Regions from separate parts of the Burkholderia torrens genome, predicted to be linked through region 2. Evidence: predicted binding sites of a transcription regulator. Region 2 holds the regulator's gene; each other region holds the start of a gene.

The links. Region 2 encodes HrcA, which represses chaperone genes, less so after heat shock. Its sites were predicted from a motif close to TTAGCACTCNNNNNNNNNGAGTGCTAA; they were not measured.
Region 1: a site for HrcA is predicted at 2,002-2,028, ahead of rpoH (RNA polymerase sigma factor RpoH). Genes of this name have one in related genera too.
Region 3: a site for HrcA is predicted at 1,513-1,539, ahead of AC5LXX_RS28260 (co-chaperone GroES). Genes of this name have one in related genera too.
Region 4: a site for HrcA is predicted at 1,428-1,454, ahead of groES (co-chaperone GroES). Genes of this name have one in related genera too.

What each region holds. Positions count from the first base shown of each region.
Region 1 is NZ_OZ480211.1:3,127,404-3,131,350, forward strand. Features, by position in the region: gene leuA (2-isopropylmalate synthase) at 1-585, shown strand, start outside; gene AC5LXX_RS14505 (nuclear transport factor 2 family protein) at 730-1,113, opposite strand; gene AC5LXX_RS14510 (acyloxyacyl hydrolase) at 1,159-1,728, opposite strand; gene rpoH (RNA polymerase sigma factor RpoH) at 2,091-3,026, shown strand; gene cydP (cytochrome oxidase putative small subunit CydP) at 3,406-3,687, shown strand; gene AC5LXX_RS14525 (cytochrome ubiquinol oxidase subunit I) at 3,677-3,947, shown strand, end outside.
Region 2 is NZ_OZ480211.1:744,120-748,066, forward strand. Features, by position in the region: gene recN (DNA repair protein RecN) at 1-273, opposite strand, end outside; gene AC5LXX_RS03400 (NAD kinase) at 293-1,195, opposite strand; gene hrcA (heat-inducible transcriptional repressor HrcA) at 1,327-2,349, shown strand; gene hemH (ferrochelatase) at 2,485-3,549, shown strand; gene AC5LXX_RS03415 (RNA-binding S4 domain-containing protein) at 3,634-3,947, shown strand, end outside.
Region 3 is NZ_OZ480212.1:2,673,627-2,677,573, forward strand. Features, by position in the region: gene AC5LXX_RS28255 (lipase family protein) at 146-1,429, shown strand; gene AC5LXX_RS28260 (co-chaperone GroES) at 1,572-1,862, shown strand; gene groL (chaperonin GroEL) at 1,875-3,515, shown strand.
Region 4 is NZ_OZ480211.1:889,709-893,655, forward strand. Features, by position in the region: gene AC5LXX_RS04045 (carbohydrate porin) at 1-846, opposite strand, end outside; gene groES (co-chaperone GroES) at 1,528-1,821, shown strand; gene groL (chaperonin GroEL) at 1,868-3,508, shown strand; gene AC5LXX_RS04060 (hypothetical protein) at 3,619-3,947, opposite strand, start outside.

The DNA of each region.
Region 1 (3,947 bases), 1.1 Mb from region 2:
GAAGTGCCGTACCTGCCGATCGACCCGGCCGACCTCGGCCGCAGCTACGACGCGGTGATCCGCGTGAACAGCCAGTCCGGCAAGGGCGGCGCGACGTTCCTGCTCGAACGCGGCATGGGCTTCACGCCGACGCGCCGCGTGCAGATCGAATTCAGTCACGCGGTGCAGACACTCGCCGACGCATCGGGCGAGGAAGTGACGGGCGACGCGATCTGCGCGCTGTTCGCACGCGAATTCTTCGAGACCGAAGGCCCGGCCGCACGCAACGGCAGCGGCGCCCGCTGGCAGAACCGCGAGATCGCGGCAGCGGCGCCCGCCGCCGATGCAACGCCCGAAGACACCGTGCGACGTTTCGCCGCGGCATTCGCGGCGGCCGCCGGCGCCGCGATCGACGTCGCGTCGTGCGAATCCGTGCGCACGACGGACGGACGGTTCGCGGTATCGGCCGGCTGCCGGGTCGGCGACGCGCCGCTGCGGCACGGCGTCGGCCTGCATGCCGATGCGGCGAGCGCCGCGCTCGACGCGGTCGTCAGCGCGATCAACCGTTCGGCCTGGCACTGCGCGGATCGGCGCGCGGCGGCCTGACGGCCCGGCATCGACTCAGGGTTCAGACGTCAGCGAGCGGGACGTGACCGCCCGTGCGCCGCGCGATCCGCGCCGCACGGGCCAGCAAAAAGCGGCCCAGAAGGCCGCTCGATCGGGGGACATGAAAAGGAGCGCGACGCGCGCTCATGTCTCGGTCGCGCACCGCGTCGCCTGCCACGCGAGCAGGCACCAGCGCCCCTGCTCCTCGGTATGGACGGACGTATAGGCAATCGGGAACACCAGGCCGCCGTTGTTCGTTTCCATCTCGATCAACGCGCGCCCGGTGACGACGCAGGTTTCGCCGCCGGCCGGCAGCACGTCCTGCGACTGGATCTCGATCTGGCGGTAGCGGCGGCGGCCGGCAACGATGGCATCGATGAACTGCTGCTTGGTTTCGCGTTTGCCGTTGGTGTGTACGAAGAACACCTTGTCCGACAGCAGCGCGTCGAGCGCCTCGCCGTCCCCGTCCACCATCGCCCGGAACCGATCGCGCTCGAGCGCGCGGATCGCATCGACCACCTTCGCCATCGCCTGACTCCTCGGCAACGCGCCCGCCGTGCGCGGGCGTGCGGATCAGAAGTTGTACTGCACGTAGAACTGGTGGAAATTTATACCAGGATTCGGCTCTTTGATACCCGCGTTAGACACATGTTCAAAACGGTAGCCGACCTGATACTGTTGCCGTTGGCCGAACTGCACGCCGACGCCCGCGGTCGGTGCGAACTGGAACGCGGTCGACAGCGAGAAATTGTTCGAAATCGTCGGATGAGTCAGGAGCCGGACACCACCGCCGGCCTCGATGAACGGGCGAACCTCCCCCGCGCTCCTGATGAAGCGGAACATCGGCGTCACGCCGAATTCGCCGATGCTGCTGTGGACGTTGCCGCCCGTGTGCCAGTAGCCGACGTGCCCTTCGACGACGAACGCGAAGTGCCAGCCGCCGACCTGCCACCAGTTCCAGCCCGGATCCCACACGACACCGAGATCGCCCTTGTCGATCCCGCGACGATCCGAAAACCCGCCACCCGCCTGGATTCCCCATCGATCCGCGAACGCCGCGCCCGATCCGCCCAGAAGTGACGCCGCCAGCAACGCATGCAGCGCCAGCCGGCTGCGGGGTCGGCGATTCTTCTTGTTGTTCATTCTGACACTCCAACTTTTTGGGTTGAATGGAGCCGGCCGCGACGGCCTGGCCCGAGCGAACTGAATGGTATGGTAAAGGACTTTTCGGATCGGCATCACGAAGCGAAATGGCTTCCTTCCAAAACGACAAAAATCGAAATCGTCTACCGATTACCATCAGAAACAACGGCTTACGGAACTTCGCGCCGCACCTCGTGTCGCAGATTAGACTATCGGCTCGACTTCTTTGATAGAAAAAACGGGAACTCGGATGCCCACGCCCGCTCTAAGGAATTAGCACTCGTCTTGCGGGAGTGCTAAGATGGCCCACGGAATCTCATTCGAGACCGGGGGTTTGTCCCTGATTCCAAAGGAGTTTTTTAGTGAGCAACGCCCTGACCCTCCCGAATACCCTGAGCCCGGCGCCGGCCAAGGCCGAATCGGCAGGCTCGCTGGCGCTCGCAGCCCAATCGATGTTGCCCGGCCAGCTCGGCAACATCGACGCGTATATCCAGGCCGTCAACCGCATCCCGCTGCTGACCGCCGAAGAGGAACGCCAGTACGCAACCGAATTCCGCGAAGACAACAACCTCGACTCGGCGCGCCGCCTCGTGCTGTCGCACCTGCGTCTGGTCGTGTCGATCGCGCGCAACTATCTCGGCTACGGCCTGCCGCACGGCGACCTGATCCAGGAAGGCAACATCGGCCTGATGAAGGCGGTGAAGCGCTTCGACCCGGCGCAAAACGTGCGCCTGGTGTCGTACGCGATCCACTGGATCAAGGCCGAGATCCACGAGTACATCCTGCGCAACTGGCGCATGGTGAAGGTCGCGACGACGAAGGCGCAGCGCAAGCTGTTCTTCAACCTGCGCAGCCACAAGAAGTCCATGCAGGCGATGACGCCCGAGGAAATCGACGGTCTCGCGCAGGAGCTCAACGTCAAGCGCGAAGAAGTGACCGAGATGGAAACGCGCCTGTCGGGCGGCGACATCGCGCTCGAGGGCCAAGTGGAAGACGGCGAGGAGTCGTACGCGCCGATCGCCTACCTGGCCGACTCGCATAACGAGCCGACCGCCGTGCTCGCCGCACGTCAGCGCGACATGCTGCAGACGGACGGCATCGCGCAGGCGCTCGAGGCACTCGACGCGCGCAGCCGCCGCATCATCGAGGCGCGCTGGCTGCACGTCGACGACGACGGCTCGGGCGGCTCGACGCTGCACGATCTCGCGGCCGAATTCGGCGTATCGGCGGAACGCATCCGCCAGATCGAAGCGAGCGCGATGAAAAAGATGCGCACTGCCCTCGCCGAATACGCGTAAATCCCCGGCGATTCAGAGTGCCTCATCGAAAACCGCTGCCCCTCCGGCAGCGGTTTTTTTTCGCCCGTCTTTTCGCGTGTTTTCACACGCTTCCGCACGCGTTTCTCCGCCTGCTTTTCCGCCCGTTTCTCCGCCGATTAATTGACCTGATTCATCAGGTATATGGTCGTTTCCGGGCCCCTTCCGCATAAGCTTGATCTGCCTCAACTTTTGCCCCGCGTTTCGCGACGGTCTGCCGCAGTGCAGCACTCGGCTTCGGAAAGCCGTCCTTTTAAAATTGGCATGTCAGGCGCAAAAGGATTAAAACAGCTTCACGGCCGTCATAAATCCGACGTAAAGTCGCCCCAAATCCGACGTAAATCGATTCAGGATAATCGCCTTGATCTCGATCAATAAAAGGCCTGCGCCGCCGCCGTCCCCGCGACCGCCCGGCACGATCGGCTGGCGCGCGCGCATCGCCGCGTGGGCACGCGGCCCGACCCTCGCCCGCGACATCACCCTGGTACTGATCGTCAAGCTGATCCTCCTGATGTCGCTCAAATACGCATTCTTCAATCATCCGCAGGCCGAGCACATGTCGCTTCCGCCTGCCGCCGTGGCCGAGAAGCTGCTCTCGGTACCGGCGCCTGCATCTACCGAGGGAGACCACCATGATAAGTAGTGAAGTCGTCGATCTGTCACGTCTGCAGTTCGGCATCACGGCGCTCTACCACTTCCTGTTCGTGCCGTTGACGCTCGGCCTGTCCTGGCTGCTCGTCATTATGGAAGCCGTCTACGTGATGACCGGCAAACAGGTCTACAAGGACATGACCCAGTTCTGGGGCAAGCTGTTCGGGATCAACTTCGCGATGGGCGTGACGACCGGCATCACGCTCGAATTCCAGTTCGGCACGAACTGGTCGTACTACTCGCACTATGTCG
Region 2 (3,947 bases):
CAGCATCACGGTGTCCTCGGTGTCGAACGCGTGTTCGTCGAGCCAGCGCGCAACGCGGTCGTGCGGCGTGAATTCGGCCGTGATGTCGGCGCGGCCGCAGCCGGTGCGCACGACGCTCGCGTCGGCGCGTTCGCCGAGCGCGAGGGCGAGGGCGTCGATCAGGATCGATTTCCCGGCGCCGGTTTCGCCGGAGAAGACGGAAAAGCCGCTGTCGAATTCGAGATCGAGCGCGGCGACGATGACGAAGTCGCGGATCGAGAGGTGGCGGAGCATGGTGTCGGGCGGAGCGGCGTCAGGACGCCTTGTCGTCTTCGTTCGAGGCGTGTTCGTTCCAGTGCAGCTTCTTGCGCAGCGTCGCGTAGTAGCTGTAGCCGATCGGGTGCAGGAACGGCACCGTGTGCTTCGAGCGGCGCACCTCGATCGTGTCGTTCAGTTCGAGCGACGTGAACGACTGCATGTCGAAGTTCACGTTGACGTCGCGCCCGCCGACGATCTGGATCGCGATTTTCGAATCGTCGGGCAGCACGATCGGCCGGTTCGACAGCGCGTGCGGCGCGATCGGCACGAGCACGATGCCCGCCAATTGCGGATGGAGGATCGGGCCGGCCGACGACAGCGCATAGGCGGTCGAGCCGGTGGGCGTCGCGACGATCAGGCCGTCCGAACGCTGGTTGTACATGTACCGGCCGTCGACCGACGCGCGCAGCTCGACCATTCCGGAGAAGCCGCTGCGGTTCACGACGACGTCGTTGAACGCGAGCGCGTGGTAGATCGGTTCGCCGTCGCGCATGATCCGCGCCTCGAGCAGCGCGCGCTCCTCGCGCTCGAACTTGCCCGACAGGATCACCGGGACGAGCGCCTGCATGTCGGCTGCCGCGATGTCGGTGATGAAGCCGAGCCGCCCGTGGTTGATCCCGATCAGCGGCGTCTTGTACGGCGCGAGCTGACGGCCGATGCCGAGCATCGTCCCGTCGCCGCCCAGCACGACCGCGACGTCGGCGCGCGCCCCGATTTCGGCCGGCGTCAGCGCCGGGTAGCCGGTGATGCCGATCTCGCGCGCGGTCTCGGCTTCGAATACGACCTCGAAGCCCTGCCTGGCGACGCAGGCGGCCAGCGTGGCGAGCGGCTCGGCGATGTTGGGCGTGTTGCTTCGGCCGACGAGCGCGACGGTGTTGAACTGATTACCGGTTTTCATGCCGGCATTACACCATAGCTCGTTGACGAAAAGAACCGGTTGTGCGCCTGCGGGGCCGGATCGGGCCGGCCCGCGCAACGGTGGACGACGCCACTCGCCGCGGTCGCGCGGTTGCGCTAAAATTTTCCACCATGCTAGATCCTCGCGCACGAACCCTCCTGAAAACCCTGATCGAACGGTATATCGCCGACGGTCAGCCAGTCGGATCGCGCACGTTGTCCCGTTACTCCGGGCTCGAGCTGAGCCCGGCGACGATCCGCAACGTGATGTCCGACCTGGAGGAGCTCGGCCTCGTGTCGAGCCCGCACACGTCGGCCGGGCGCGTGCCGACGCCGCGCGGCTACCGGCTGTTCGTCGACACGATGCTGACGGTCGAGGCGCCGATCGACGCCGAGGCCGTCGCGCGGCAGGTGCAGAACACGCTGCAGGCCGGCGAGCCGCAGCAGCGGGTGGTCGCGGCCGCCGCGAGCGTGCTGTCGAACCTGTCGCAGTTCGCGGGCGTCGTGCTGACGCCGCGCCGCAGCCACGTGTTCAAGCAGATCGAATTCATGCGCCTGTCCGACAAGCGCATCCTGCTGATCATCGTCACGCCCGAGGGCGACGTGCAGAACCGGATGCTCGCGACGCCGCGCGACTATTCGCCGTCGCAGCTGACCGAGGCGTCCAACTACATCAATGCGCATTTCGCCGGCCTGTCGTTCGACGAGGTGCGCCGCCGCCTGCGCGACGAGATCGACCAGCTGCGCGGCGACATGACCACGCTGATGCACGCGGCCGTGACGGCCAGTACCGAGGTGCCCGACACCGAGGACACCGTGCTGATTTCCGGCGAGCGCAACCTGCTCGAAGTGGCGGATCTGTCGTCCGACATGGCGCGGCTGCGCAAGCTGTTCGACGTGTTCGACCAAAAGACGGGCCTCCTGCAACTGCTCGACGTATCGAGCCACGCCCAGGGCGTGCAGATCTTCATCGGCGGCGAATCGACGCTCGTGCCGATCGAGGAGATGAGCGTCGTCACCGCGCCGTACGAGGTGAACGGGCAGATCGTCGGCACGCTCGGCGTGATCGGCCCGACCCGGATGGCCTACAACCGCGTGATACCGATCGTCGACATCACCGCGCGCCTGCTGTCGCTCACGCTGAGCCAGCAATAGCCTGCGATCGGCAGTCTGATCCCGCCCCGTCATCGTGTCGCAATGCCGCACGCGCCGACAGTCGGCCGAACGGCATGGGGCGGCCCGCTATAATTGAGAGCCGTCCGGTCCCGTGCCTCGAGCACGTTCTTGCCCATGCGTTTCGATCTTGAGCCGCCTTCGAGCATCGCGGCCGCCCACCGCATCGGTGTGCTGCTGATCAATCTCGGCACGCCCGACGCGCCCACGCCGCGCGCGGTGCGGCGCTACCTGGCCGAATTCCTGTCGGATCCGCGCGTCGTCGAGATTCCGCAGGCCGTCTGGCAGGTGCTGCTGCGCACGCTGATCCTGCCGCTGCGCGGCCGCGCGTCCGCGAAGAAATACGCGGCCGTCTGGATGCCCGAGGGCTCGCCGCTGCGCGTGTACACCGAGCGCCAGACCGACAGCGTGCGGCACCTGCTCACGTCGAACGGCTATCACGTGACGGTCGACTACGCGATGCGCTACGGCAGCCCGAACATTTCGCACGCGCTCGCGCAGTTCAAGCGCGCGGGCGTCGAGCGCGTGCTGCTGATGCCGATGTATCCGCAATACTCGGCGTCGACCACGGCCACCGCCTTCGATGCCGCGTTCGACGCGCTCGCGCGCATGCGCAACCAGCCGGAAGTGCGCACGGTGCGGCATTACGCCGACCATCCGGCCTATATCCACGCGCTGGCCGAGCAGGTGCGCCAATACTGGGCGCAGCACGGCCGGCCCGATTTCGCGGCCGGCGACAAGCTCGTGCTGAGTTTCCACGGCGTGCCGAAGCGCACGCTCGACCTTGGCGACCCATATCACGACCAGTGCCAGCAGACGGGCGCGTTGCTGATGGCCGCGCTCGGGCTGTCGACGACCGAATGCCGCGTCACGTTCCAGTCGCGCTTCGGCAAGGCCGAATGGCTGCAGCCGTACACCGCGCCGACGCTGCGCGAGTTCGGCGAGGCCGGCGTGCGGCGGGCCGACGTGTTCTGTCCCGGTTTCACGGCCGATTGCCTGGAAACGATCGAGGAGATCGGCATGGAAGTGCGCGACGAGTTCCTGGCCGGCGGCGGCAAGACTTTCCACCGCATTCCGTGCCTGAACGGCGCGCCTGCGTGGATCGGCGCGCTCGGCGAGATCGTCGCCGAGAATCTGCAGGGCTGGCCCGTTAGGGCCGCGCAGCCCGAAACGGTGAACTGAGATGAAACGACCCCCACGCTTGCTACGCGCGCTGCCCCCCAAGGGGGCGGTCAGCCTCCTTGGGGCGGCCCGGCGGAGGCTGACATGAACTACAAGATTTCCACGGACCCCGGTGCGAAGCTGCGCATCGACAAATGGCTATGGGCGGCCCGCTTCTTCAAGACGCGCTCGCTCGCGACCGATGCGGTCGACAAGGGGCACGTGAAGATCGGCGGTGCGGCGGTCAAGCCGGCCAGGGACGTACGGGTCGGCGACGAGGTCGAGATTGCGATCGACGGCATCGTCTGGCACATTGCCGTGCTGGGCGTGTGCGACGTGCGCGGGCCTGCGAGCGTCGCGCAGACGCTTTACGAGGAAACGGAAGCGGGGCGGGCCGCGCGGCTCGCCGAACTGGAGCG
Region 3 (3,947 bases), on a different replicon from region 2:
CATGCCCCGCGCAGCGCCGATCGATCGCCCGCCACGCCATGCGCGGCGTACGCAACGAGCACGCTGGTTCGAAACTTGCATCGTGGTCGGCCCGCGCCGGCCCTGCATGGCCGGCTCATCCGCTCTCACCGATCTCCTTCCGACCATGACGCTCCTTCCCCTGCGCGGCCTCGCCGCACGCACGCTGCTCGCATCGGCGCTCGCCGTGCCTTCCGTCGTTTCGCACGCGGCTTCACCCGGCCGTGTTCCCGCACCCGATCCGTTGCAGGGCGACGGCCGCGTGTCCGCGTTCTACACATGGGATCGCGACATTCCGGCCACGCCCGGCGTGCTGCTGCGTTCCGAACCGCTGCCCGCGACGCTCGGGCTCGCGAGCGCCGCGCGGCAACTGCGCATCCTGTATGCATCGACCGACGGTGTCGGCGGCCACACGCCGATCGCCGTGTCGGGCGCGCTGTTCGTGCCGCGCGGCACGCCGCCGGCCGGCGGCTGGCCGATCGTCGCATGGGCGCACGGCACGTTCGGGATGGCCGACATCTGCGCGCCGTCCTGGTTCGGCCGATCGTATCGCGATGTGCGCTACCTGAATGCGTGGCTTCAGCAAGGGTTCGCGGTCGTGGCGACCGACTACCAGGGCCTCGGCACCCCGGGCCCGAACCCGCAGCTCAACAATCGTTCGAACAGCTACACGTTGCTCGACAGCGTGCGCGCGGTGCTCGGCGGCGTGCCGGGCCTCGCGAACGAAGTCGTGCTCGTCGGCCAGTCGCAAGGCGGCTCGGCCGTGATCGCGGCAGCCGGCTACGCGCCCGCCTATGCGCCCGAACTCGCGATCCGTGCGACCGTCGCGACCGGCACGATCTACAACGCTTCACGCGCCACGCTCGCGTCGCTGCCGAAGTTCGAGACGACGTACCGGCGCGATCCCGAGCGCGTCGATCCGACGCTCGCGTACCAGTTCTATTCGGTGCTGTCCGCGCAGCAGGTCGACCCGTCGGTGCGCGCCGACGACGTGCTGACCGAGCGCGCGCTGCCGATTCTCGAACAGGCGCGTATCAGCTGCCTTGCATCGCTCGAGGACGACGCGGCGCTTGCCCACCTCACGCACGCGAGCACCGTGAAGCCGGGCGGCGATGCGCGGCTGCAGGCATGGTGGGACGACTTCCTGAAATACCCGACGCTGAAGATCGCCACGCCCGTCTTCATCGGCGCAGGCGCCGACGACGGGCTGGCGCCGCTCGAACTCGCGCTCGCGAAGGATGCGTGCGCGGCCGGCACGACCGTCGAGGCGCACCTGTATGCCGGCCGCGAGCACAACGGCACCGTGAACGCATCGCTCGCCGATTCGATTCCGTTCGTGAAGCGCGTGCTGGCCGGCGAGACGATCCGCCCGGCCTGCTCGCCGGTCGCGCAGCAGGCCGTGTCGCAATAGCCGGCTTCCGGCGCTTTGCACCACGGCGCGAATGCTTGTGCAAATCCGTTATTGGATCGCGCCGCCGCGCATTTTTATACTCGTCAGCACTCTCTTCTAAAGAGTGCCAGCCAATTCCGACAGACCCGTACAGGACGAAAAGATGAGCCTACGCCCCTTGCACGACCGCGTGATCGTGAAGCGTCTCGACCAGGAAACCACCACCGCGTCGGGCATCGTGATCCCCGACAGCGCCGCCGAAAAGCCCGACCAGGGCGAAGTGATTGCCGTCGGCCCCGGCCGCAAGGACGCGGACGGCCAGCGCATCGTGCCCGACCTGCAGGTCGGCGAGCGCGTGCTGTTCGGCAAATACGCCGGGCAAGCCGTCAAAGTGGACGGCAACGAGTTTCTCGTGCTGCGCGAGGAAGACATCGTCGCGGTCGTCAATCAATAACGGAGCGCAATCATGGCAGCCAAGGAAATCATTTTCAGCGACATCGCACGGTCGAAGCTGACCGAAGGCGTGAACATCCTCGCGAACGCGGTGAAGGTCACGCTCGGGCCGAAGGGCCGCAACGTCGTGCTCGAACGCAGCTTCGGCGCACCCGTCGTCACGAAGGACGGCGTATCGGTCGCGAAGGAAATCGAACTCGCGGACAAGCTGCAGAACATCGGCGCGCAGCTCGTGAAGGAAGTCGCGTCGCGCACCAGCGACGCAGCCGGCGACGGCACGACGACGGCCACCGTGCTCGCGCAGGCGATCGTCCGCGAAGGCCAGAAATACGTGGCGGCCGGGCTCAACCCGCTCGACCTGAAGCGCGGCATCGACAAGGCCGTCGCCGCGGCCGTCGAAGAGCTGAAGAAGATCAGCAAGCCGACCACCACGAGCAAGGAAATCGCGCAGGTCGCGACGATCTCCGCAAACGGCGAGGAATCGATCGGCCAGCGCATCGCCGAAGCGATCGACCGCGTCGGCAAGGAAGGCGTGATCACCGTCGAGGACGGCAAGTCGCTCGCCGACGAGCTCGACGTCGTCGAAGGGCTGCAGTTCGATCGCGGCTACCTGTCGCCGTACTTCATCAACAATCCGGACAAGCAGGTCGCCGAGATCGAAAGCCCGTACATCCTGCTGCACGACAAGAAGATCTCGAACATCCGCGACCTGCTGCCGGTGCTCGAACAGGTCGCGAAGTCGGGCCGCCCGCTGCTGATCATCGCGGAAGACGTCGAAGGCGAAGCGCTCGCGACGCTCGTCGTGAACAACATCCGCGGGATCCTGAAGACGGTCGCGGTCAAGGCGCCGGGCTTCGGCGATCGCCGCAAGGCGCTGCTCGAGGACATCGCGATCCTCACCGGCGGCCAGGTGATCGCCGAGGAAACGGGCCTGACGCTCGAGAAGGCGACGCTCGCCGAGCTCGGCCAGGCGAAGCGCATCGAGGTCGGCAAGGAAAACACGACCGTGATCGACGGCGCGGGTGATGCGAAGAACATCGAGGCGCGCGTGAAGCAGATCCGCGTGCAGATCGAAGAAGCCACGTCCGACTATGACCGCGAGAAGCTGCAGGAACGCGTCGCGAAGCTCGCGGGCGGCGTCGCGGTGATCAAGGTCGGCGGTGCGACCGAGATCGAAGTGAAGGAGAAGAAGGATCGCGTCGACGACGCGCTGCACGCCACGCGCGCGGCCGTCGAGGAAGGCATCGTTCCGGGCGGCGGCGTCGCACTGATCCGCGTGCGGCAGGCGATCCGCGAACTGAAGGGCGTGAACGCCGACCAGGACGCAGGCATCAAGATCGTGCTGCGCGCGCTCGAGGAACCGCTGCGCCAGATCGTCACGAATGCGGGCGAGGAAGCGAGCGTCGTCGTCGCGAAGGTCGCGGAAGGCACGGGCAACTTCGGGTACAACGCGCAAACCGGCGAGTACGGCGACCTCGTCGAATCGGGCGTGCTCGATCCGACCAAGGTCACGCGCACGGCGCTGCAGAACGCGGCGTCGGTGGCCGGCCTGCTGCTGACGACCGATGCGACCGTGTTCGAAGCGCCGAAGGATGCAGCGCCGGTCGCCGGGCCGGGCGGCCCGGGTGCAGGCGGGCCTGGGTTCGATTTCTGAGGCTGGGCTGCGCGCGCCGGTTCGCCGGCGTGCGTACGGTCTCCTGCAGGAACAGGAAGCGCGTGGCGACGGAAGTCGTCACGCGTTTTTCTTTGGGATCGACGTTCCGCACCGTGTCGCAGCAGCGCGCATCTCCGGCAGTGCACGTAACGGGCGCATCACGACCCTTTACGATCTTTTTACTTGCGCCCGCGAATACGTTCACTAGAATGGGTTCGCCATCCACCACCGAGCACGCGACATGCGCATCCGAAGTCCTCGTCCTCCGAGTTGCTTCTCTGCCTGACGGGCAGGACGCCTGCGTCTCGCTTTTCCCGAGCCACCGTCCTGCCACCTGGCGGACGGTGCGCGCCGTAGTCATTCCCGCGCACGCCTGAACACGATGTCGATGCGCTCATTGCGAATCGCAACACGTGTGCTGGATCGCGTGCA
Region 4 (3,947 bases), 150 kb from region 2:
CAGCGCGTATTGCAGCTCGCCGATATAGAGCGTGCCGTTGTGCAGGTTGAAGTTCGTGCCACTCAGGTTGCCGGGGTTGTTACCGAGCGGATCGCCGTCGAACACGCCCGCGAGCGCGGTGAGCTTCGGCGTGATCTGTGCGCGCACGCGCACGCCGAGGCCGGCGAGCGGATAGGCGGGGCCGCCGTTCGGCAGATCGTACGACGGCAGCGCGGGCCAGCCGAACATCGTGTTGACGAACGTGTTCGCATACGTGCTGACCATGAATTCCTGGTCGAGGCTCTGCTGGCCGATCTTCACGTCGACGCGCTTGTCGAGGAACGACTGCTGGTACCAGAGCTCCCAAAGACGTGTCGTGTCCTGCGCCTCGATGCCGCTCGCGGTGTTGAGCGTGCCGAGATTGCGCGCACTCAGGTTGCTGCCGTGGATCTGCAGCGCGCTGACGTTGAAGGTGCCGCCGGGCAGGCCGATCGCCTTCTGCGTATCGACCGTCAGCGTCGCGGTCGTCAGCCCGTCGTACGTGCCGCCGCGGTTCAGGCCGCCGCGCAGGTTCGCGAGGTATTCGCTGGTTTCGGTGATCTGCAGCGTCGCGCCGTACTTGCCGAGCCACGGGCGGATGCCGCCCATGTCGCCGAGCAGGCTCTGGCGCGTCCAGATGCCGGTCCACATGTCGGTCGGCTTCGCCTGAATCGCGAGGTCGGCCTCGGGCGCTTCGGGCTGCGCGTCGACCGACGCGGCGGCGAACGCGGCGCCGCTCGCGAACGATGCGCATGCGAGGACGGCCGCACAGGCGGCGGGGCGCATCCCGGTACGGACGCGGTCTCCATGGAACGACACAACCTTCATATCAAATCCCTGCTTCTAATTGGTTTGGAGTCCTGCTTGTCGGGCGCTGTCCCGACGCTCGGCACCGATCGGCCAGGGCATGAAGAAGAGCGCAACGCGGCGCATCGTAGGAGTCTCAAATGAGAAAGTCAATGTAAACGAGAATGATTCGCATCTAAATTACTGAATGTAATGGGAGGACTTACGGATGGGGGGCCGACGGGTGTTTTTCGGGAGGAGAAACGTAAATATCGGCGTAATGAAAATGAATGCTTCGATGCGGAGCGACGGGTCGCCGGGCCGCGGGCGAGACGGTCGTCGGGCGCGGTGAGCGGGCATGCTGTGGCGGACGGAATCGGCGCCTGCGCAGGTTTTTTGATGCGATGCCGCCGGTCGCAGGAACTCCGTGCTTACCCGGTGTCCAAACGGGGCTGGATGCGATTCGCGGGCCGCGCGGGCCCGCGTGCCGGGCCGGGTAGTGTGGGTCGGGGTCTTGTTTTGAAAGGGTTTTTCGTAATTTTCGGGTGTTTTCCCCGCTGCGGCGCCGCGTTGAAAATTCGTCCGGTTTCCCTTCTTGAATTTGTCAAAACCCGTCCATATAATTAGCACTCGCTGCACGAGAGTGCTAACAATTCTCTGCCGGGCGAAAAGCCGGGCAGATTCCCTAAGCGTTCTTCAATCTCAGTCAAGAGAGGAGTGAATATGAACCTTCGTCCTTTGCACGATCGCGTGATCGTCAAGCGCCTGGATCAGGAAACCAAGACCGCCTCGGGCATCGTGATCCCCGACGCCGCTGCTGAAAAGCCGGACCAGGGCGAAGTCCTGGCCGTCGGCCCGGGCAAGCGCGACGACAAGGGCGCCCCGATCGCGCTCGACGTGAAGGTCGGCGATCGCGTCCTGTTCGGCAAGTACGCAGGCCAGACCGTCAAGGTCGACGGCAACGAACTGCTGGTCATGCGCGAAGAAGACATCATGGCCGTGGTCAACGCCAAGTAAGCGTCCTCCGACGGTACATATTCCCAAGAATTCAAGGAGTTAGAAGATGGCAGCTAAAGACGTCGTATTCGGCGATTCCGCCCGTTCGAAGATGGTCGAAGGCGTGAACATTCTCGCCAACGCAGTCAAGGTCACGCTGGGTCCGAAGGGCCGCAACGTGGTGCTCGAGCGCAGCTTCGGCGGCCCGACGGTCACCAAGGACGGTGTGTCGGTCGCGAAGGAAATCGAGCTGAAGGACAAGCTCCAGAACATGGGCGCGCAAATGGTCAAGGAAGTCGCTTCCAAGACCAGCGACAACGCAGGCGACGGCACGACGACGGCAACCGTCCTCGCGCAATCGATCGTTCGCGAAGGCATGAAGTACGTCGCATCGGGCATGAACCCGATGGACCTGAAGCGCGGCATCGACAAGGCAGTCGCAGCGGCTGTCGAAGAGCTGAAGAAGATCAGCAAGCCGTGCACGACGAACAAGGAAATCGCACAGGTCGGCTCGATCTCGGCGAACAGCGACACGTCGATCGGCGATCGCATCGCTGAAGCGATGGACAAGGTCGGCAAGGAAGGCGTCATCACCGTCGAAGACGGCAAGTCGCTGGCAGACGAACTCGACGTCGTCGAAGGCATGCAATTCGACCGCGGCTACCTGTCGCCGTACTTCATCAACAATCCGGAAAAGCAAGTCGCCGTCCTCGACAACCCGTTCGTGCTGCTGCACGACAAGAAGGTGTCGAACATCCGCGATCTGCTGCCGGTGCTCGAGCAAGTCGCGAAGGCTGGCCGTCCGCTGCTGATCATCGCTGAAGACATCGAAGGCGAAGCGCTCGCGACGCTGGTCGTGAACAACATCCGCGGCATCCTGAAGACCGTTGCGGTCAAGGCGCCTGGCTTCGGTGATCGTCGCAAGGCGATGCTGGAAGACATCGCGATCCTGACGGGCGGCCAAGTGATCGCCGAAGAAACCGGCCTGACGCTCGAGAAGGCAACGCTGGCAGAACTGGGCCAGGCGAAGCGTATCGAAGTGGGCAAGGAAAACACGACGATCATCGACGGCGCAGGCGAAGCCGTGAACATCGAAGCACGCGTGAAGCAAGTGCGCGCGCAAATCGAAGAAGCGACGTCGGACTACGACCGTGAAAAGCTGCAAGAGCGCGTGGCCAAGCTGGCCGGCGGCGTTGCAGTGATCAAGGTCGGTGCTGCGACCGAAGTCGAAATGAAGGAAAAGAAGGCACGTGTCGAAGACGCACTGCACGCAACGCGCGCAGCCGTGGAAGAAGGCATCGTGGCAGGTGGCGGCGTTGCGCTGATCCGCGCTCGCACCGCGATCGCAGGCCTGACCGGCGCGAACGCCGACCAGAACGCCGGCATCAAGATCGTGCTGCGCGCCATGGAAGAGCCGCTGCGCCAGATCGTCACGAACGGTGGCGAAGAAGCCAGCGTCGTCGTGGCGGCAGTGGCTGCCGGTACGGGCAACTACGGCTACAACGCAGCAACGGGCGAATACGTCGACATGGTTGAAGCTGGCGTCGTCGACCCGACCAAGGTCACGCGCACCGCACTGCAGAACGCAGCTTCGGTTGCAGGCCTGCTGCTGACGACGGACGCAGCTGTCGCAGAACTGCCGAAGGAAGATGCACCGATGCCGGGCGGCATGCCGGGCGGCATGGGCGGCATGGGCATGGACATGTAATCGACTTCGGTCGATGGTGTCCGGGGCGCGCAGCGATGCGCGCTCCAGCCAAAAGAAAAGACCCGCAGCGATGCGGGTCTTTTTTTATGCGTGTTCCTTCACGACCGGAATTAGAAGCCCGGCAGATAGCACGAAGTGTCGTCGACTTCATCGTGAAGGCCGTAGCTGCACGCGAACGGGTCACGCCAGCCGTTGTGGCGGCCGTTGTAGAGATAGACCGTGTTGCCGTTCGAGGCCCATGTCAGTGACGCAGTGCCGCCGGAGTAAACACGCCACCTCCCCGAACTGCCGTCCGGGAACGAAATGGTGCCGCTCGAATGACAGGGCGAGTAGTAATCATGGGCCACGAACTTGCCGTCAATCGGTGCTGCTCTGGAAAAGAATAGCTTCAACTGGTCGGCGGTCGGTGTGAAGTTCCTGCATGCATCCCTTGTAAGCG